Prochlorococcus marinus CUG1415: one gene and its partner. The protein of the gene in region 1 interacts with the protein of each later gene in a pairwise test. Links are inferred from orthologs where the notes say so. Each region holds a gene or a part of one and is shown on either strand. Other genes may lie near its edges.

What was found. The genes of interacting proteins can lie anywhere in the genome.
Region 2: the proteins of ribD (region 1) and accC interact in binary tests that used the Escherichia coli proteins (3 or more experiments, as listed by UniProt). The link is inferred for Prochlorococcus marinus CUG1415 from one-to-one orthologs.

The regions. Positions count from the first base shown.
Region 1 is NZ_JAAORL010000002.1:222,585-225,519, forward strand. Bases 50-2,906 are described here. They hold ribD (bifunctional diaminohydroxyphosphoribosylaminopyrimidine deaminase/5-amino-6-(5-phosphoribosylamino)uracil reductase RibD), read right to left. Parts: upstream 2,097-2,906; coding sequence 1,002-2,096; downstream 50-1,001. Other genes in these bases: ftsH (ATP-dependent zinc metalloprotease FtsH), read right to left, coding at 50-882; HA143_RS07285 (DUF3122 domain-containing protein), read right to left, coding at 2,112-2,612; HA143_RS07290 (hypothetical protein), read right to left, coding at 2,587-2,838. Also shown: more of ftsH, read right to left, coding at 1-49; precorrin-6Y C5,15-methyltransferase (decarboxylating) subunit CbiT, read left to right, coding at 2,922-2,935. UniProt on the Escherichia coli protein: Converts 2,5-diamino-6-(ribosylamino)-4(3h)-pyrimidinone 5'-phosphate into 5-amino-6-(ribosylamino)-2,4(1h,3h)-pyrimidinedione 5'-phosphate.
Region 2 is NZ_JAAORL010000001.1:74,193-77,087, reverse strand. Bases 7-2,823 are described here. They hold accC (acetyl-CoA carboxylase biotin carboxylase subunit), read right to left. Parts: upstream 2,182-2,823; coding sequence 832-2,181; downstream 7-831. Other genes in these bases: HA143_RS00370 (glycosyl transferase), read left to right, coding at 2,530-2,823; HA143_RS00385 (YggT family protein), read left to right, coding at 508-813; psbX (photosystem II reaction center X protein), read right to left, coding at 232-417; HA143_RS00395 (Ycf66 family protein), read right to left, coding at 7-153. Outside these bases: more of HA143_RS00395, read right to left, coding at 1-6; more of HA143_RS00370, read left to right, coding at 2,824-2,895. UniProt on the Escherichia coli protein: This protein is a component of the acetyl coenzyme A carboxylase complex; first, biotin carboxylase catalyzes the carboxylation of the carrier protein and then the transcarboxylase transfers the carboxyl group to form malonyl-CoA.

The DNA of each region.
Region 1 (2,935 bases):
TGTTTGTTCTCTTTCATCATTACCACCAACAACTCCCATTGAACCTGAACGACTTTTTCCAATAGCATCCAATTCGTCAATGAAGATAATACATGGTGCTTTTTTCTTGGCTTGTTCAAACAAATCTCTAACTCTGGCTGCTCCAGCTCCAACAAACAATTCTACAAACTCGGAACCTGAAATAATAAAGAAAGGGACTTCAGCCTCTCCAGCAACAGCTTTAGAGAGGAGAGTCTTTCCAGTTCCAGGAGGGCCTACAAGAAGAACTCCTTTGGGAATTCTAGCCCCAATATCTGTATATCTCTCAGGTCTTTTTAAGAAGTCAACTATTTCAGTTAATTCGTCCTTAGCTTCATCAACTCCTGCCACATCATCAAATGTTACTTTTGATTCATCATCGGGTACATAAACTTTGGCTTTACTTTTAGTAAAACTTAGAGCTCCTTGAGCACCTCCGCCTCCCATACTTCTTCTGGCGAAAAATTGTAAAACGAGGATAAAAATTAAAGGCGGAACAACCCAGCTTAAAATTGTTGAGAAGATGTTAGGTTTTTTGGGAGGAGCAGCAGCAAATTCTACCCCCTTACTTTCTAACCTTTGTGGAAGGTCCATGTCAAAAATTGGGGTTGTTGCTAAAACCGAAGGTGCGCCTTCTTCTGCTCCATTTAACTCATATCTAATTTGTTCTTGCGTAATATAAGCTCTTTTTACTTCTCCATCATTCACTTGATCTATAAATAAAGAGTAAGGAACCCTAGGTATTTGCATATTTTGATTAGGGAAAAGACTACTAAATAAAAGTAATGCTCCAACTCCTATTAAGATGATATTAACAATTCCAAATCTTCTATTAGGTTGATTATCATCTTGTCTTATTGGCATGGTAGTGATCAATTTTTACTCATTATAAACTAAACAAAAAGTTTCCGTATCCGTATTATTTTTTTTGGGTAAGAACCGAACGCTATATACTTTGATGAATAAGAATTAAGTATGAAAAATTAATTTTCAAATGAATTCTTAACGCATATATCATTACCGATCAAACTAACCTGTGAATTACTTAATTTAATAATTTCATCCATTTCTCTAAAGTCAAAATCACCAAAGGGATTCATACTATTTTCTCCACCTAATATTTTTGGAGCAATAAAAGTAATAATTTCCTGAATACAATTAGTTTGGATAGCGGCGGTAGCCAATCTAGGACCACATTCCCACAGGATTTTATTACACCCTCTTTTAGCAAGTAATTTTGAAATTAACTCTGGATTATCTGATGGTATCTTTTCAACCTCCACACATTTTGGAATCCTTTTGAGGTAGCTTTCATTTGCTGTGGAAGAATCATAAATAACTATAGTTTTTGCTTTATTACAATCCCAAAGACTAGATTTTGAGGGGAGATCTAAACTTTTTGTAAAAACAACTCGCAAAGGCTCAGGATTTTTTGAACCTCTGGTAGTCAAAAGTGGATTATCTTTCCTTAATGTGTTTCCACCAATGATTATTGCATCAAATTCTGCTCTAAAAGAATGAACTATTGACCTTGATTGCTCACTAGTAATCCATTTACTTTTGCCATTTTTTAAACCTATTCGGCCATCAATACTCATAGCCCATTTAAGAACACCAAATGACTTTTTTGTAATATTCCTATGAATGAAAGCTTTATTTAATTCTAAGGATTCTTTTTTACATAATCCTAAGTGAACTCGAATTCCAGCTTCTTTTAGCAATTTAATACCTTTACCAGAGACTCTTTTATCAGGATCTTGAATAGATACATATACCTTTCTTATCCCTGACGATATTACTTTATCTACACATGGAGGTGTTTTACCTTGGTGGCAGCAAGGTTCAAGATTTACATACATTGATCCCCCTTTAGCATCCTTTTTTAAATTCCTAAAAGCCATTGCCTCGGCATGGGGCATCCCGGCCTTGAAATGAAATCCTTCTGAAATAAGGTTTCCATTTTTATCAAGTATTACTGCTCCCACCTTTGGGTTAGGACTAGTTGTATTTTTACCTAAAGAAGCCAAAAAAATTGCTCTTTTCATCCATTTTGTATGGCTTACATTTTTTTTAGACATTTCTTCTATCAATAATCAACTTAATGATCTCCATTCTTTAACTAGGTAAGGAGGAACAGGTAACTCAGAAAAAACTCCTGACAAAAATAATCTTAATGGTCTATTTTTATCTAAATTTTTAATCAATTCATCAAGATCAAATTCTGCAGCAGCTTGTCTTCCATCATTTGCTAATTCTACATTAAGTAATGTTTTATCATCTAAAAGCCACTGTTTTCTGCCTGATTCAACCCTCAAGTCAGTGGGATGATCAATCCTAAGATTTCCTGGATAACCTATTACTCTCAAGATCAATTTATCTGCAAATAGAGGTGATTTATAAGCTACTAATTGCCAAGTTTCAAAGTCCAAGTCCCTTAAAAACTCACTACTAGCATTTATTAACTCCCCATTTATTTCTGTTTCTGCAACTTCTGCAGATACTTTTATTGGGTTAAAAATAAAGGATAGTAGTAAAATCAAAAGTAATATTCCTTTTAAAAAAATATTTTTATTTGATTTTGTAATTTTCTTCATTTTCAGAATCCATAAGGGCATCTAAAGTTACAGCTGTTCTTACAATAGCTTGATACCTTTTGATTATTTTACGATTTTTTTCTATAACTCGAGATAAATTCAAAGTGTCTTTTTCAGAATAGCTAGATGTTAAATCGCTAGAATCTTCCTCAATAAACTCAAATTCATTATCCTTATTAATTAGAGTTAACAATAAATCATGTAATCTCTTTCTCCTTTCAGACAATTAATTTACTATGATAACTCGAATAATCATAAAATAATTTAATAAAACATTCAAACAGTTTAGTTCCTTTTCATTAAATATTGATGACTGAAGTTAA
Region 2 (2,895 bases), on another replicon or contig:
TATTCCACCGCACAAAAGTCCTATAGCTGCAAAGAAGACATCATAATCTCTTGCTAATGCAGGTTTAACGGATCGTAAAAAGTAAAGACCGCCTCCACATACTGCAAGAACTATACCAACAATACTGGCCCAATTGAGACTAGCATTGACCACATTCTTTCTCCAAAATTTATGTTTTAAAGGGAAAAATAAATCACCCTATATATAGTTTACTTAAAACTTCTATAAAAACTAGCGTCTTCCAGTAGAAGTACGATCAAGGGAGTCTTTTTGGCTAACAAAAATCAAAAAGGCTGTGGCTGGAATTACGATAAGTAAAGCGGCTGCAATAAAACTACCTATCATTCCAACTGCGGAATTATTTGCAACTTGGGCAGAAAAATCCGCAGCTAGTAATAAATTTGAAATTTGAAACACTTTTTAAATATTTAATTCTCAATTTATAATACGAATTAAATACTATTTAATGGGTTATTTATTAAGATGAATTAAATATTTGTGATTTCCTTGCTTGAAAACTCTCTCCAAATTTTAGATATTAGTTTAGGAATTTCTTTATCATATCTAACTATAGTTTTCTTAATTAGATTAATTCTTACTTGGTACCCAAAAATTGATTTAAGTAAAGGTTTGTGGTTATTCATTTCGATACCATCAAGCTCTATCCTTAATCAAACAAGGAAATTAATTCCCCCTATAGGAGGAGTTGATATAGGACCAGTAATTTGGATTGGAGTCATCAGTTTTTTAAGAGAGATTTTAGTAGGTCAACAAGGGCTTATAAAACTTGCATTGCATACACACATCTCATAGAGATTATTTAATTATTCCTCAGTAATTGGGTAACAATTCTTCTTCAACATATTTTGTATGTATCTTACCTTCCTTAAATTTAGCTTTATTCAATAAGGTTAAATGAAAGTTAATTGTTGTAGGAATACCGGTTACTGCGCATTCATTTAAGGCCCTATTCATACGTTTAATTGCAGTATTTCGATCTTTTCCCCAGACTATTAATTTACCAATTAAGGAGTCATAAAATGGAGGTATTTCATAACCAGTATAAACATGACTATCCACTCTTACACCAGGACCTCCGGGAGGAAGCCACCCAGTTATTTTTCCAGGTGATGGCCGGAAATTATGAGATGGATCTTCAGCATTGATTCTACATTCAATGGCATGACCATTTAAATTGATATCATCTTGATTAAATTCCAAGTTAGCTCCGCTTGCGATCTTAATTTGCTCAGCTATTAAGTCTACGCCTGTAACCATTTCAGTAACAGGATGTTCAACTTGAATCCTAGTGTTCATTTCCATGAAATAAAAATTATCATCATCATCGACTAAAAATTCAACTGTACCAGCTCCTTCGTAACCGATACTTTTTGCAGCAGCAATCGCTGCATTTCCCATTTTTTTTCTTAGTTCGGTGTTAATTGCAGGGCTAGGAGACTCTTCCAATAATTTCTGATGTCTTCTTTGAACTGAACAATCTCGCTCTCCTAAATGAACAACGTTACCCGACCTATCTGCCAAAATTTGAATTTCTACATGTCTTGGCTTCTTTATAAATTTTTCCATATATAGACCATCATTACCAAAAGCTGCTTCTGCTTCACCTTGAGCTGCTTTAAACATTTTTTCAAGATTATCTGCATTTTCAACCAACCTCATGCCTCTTCCACCTCCTCCAGCAGTTGCTTTGATAATTACTGGATAGCCAATATCCTCTGCCAATTTATAAGCCTCATCAACATTAGATAACAAGCCTTTACTTCCAGGTACTGTTGGAACTCCTACTTCTTCCATAGTTTCTTTAGCTGTGGATTTATCTCCCATAGATCTAATAGCTTTAGGAGATGGCCCAATAAAAACTATGCCATGGTCGTTACACATCTCAGCAAATTTATCATTTTCAGCAAGAAATCCATAACCAGGATGAATAGCATCAACGCCTCTAGATGTAGCAGCAGCAAGTATATTTGGAATATTTAAATAACTCTTATTACTTAGCGAGTCTCCAACACAAACTGCTTCATCAGCAAGCTGAACATGCAATGCTTTTTTATCTACAGTGCTAAAAACTGCCACTGTTGAAATACCTAGTTCTCTACAACTTCTGACAATTCGTAAAGCTATTTCTCCACGATTAGCAATTAAAACTTTTTCAACCATTATGAAAATTAAATTGAAGAAATGAAAATGACTTAAAATAAAAAATTATTTGCCAAAGTATTTAACAAAATTTTTTTAGTGATCTTAGGACATTTTTTTACAATACAACCTCGAACGTTAAATGAGTAAAAATATTTGTTTTATGCAATAGAAAAATAATTCACAATATTCAAAAATTCCCTCTGAGAACTACATCCTGATTACAGTCATAATGTATGATATTTTTAAGGTTAAGGCACCTAGCTGTGCTTGAAAGCCCTTTGCGGACGTGGCGGAATTGGTAGACGCGCACGTCTAAGGAGCGTGTGGCTTAGGCCTTGCGAGTTCAAGTCTCGCCGTCCGCATTTGATGTATTCTGGTTTAACTGCAATGAACAAAAAATCACTTGCAGTAGTTATAGTATCTAATGGTCCTGGTGAATTAGCTACATGGGTAAGGCCTGTAGTAGAGGAGCTTAACAAAATAAATGGATCTCTATGTGATAACGAGAAACTAGATTTCATTCTTAGGTTGGTTCTGGTTCCTTGTCCAAATGCAACTGGTAAAGAATTTACAGTCGCACACTCATGGAATAAATTCGAATTAATTACAAAATCAAAGAGTTTTTGGAAATTATTAATAAACCCACATTCGTTTGCTAATTGGCCAAAAAAAGGAATGGTTATTTTCCTTGGTGGGGATCAATTTTGGAGCATTTTACTAGCTAAAAGATTA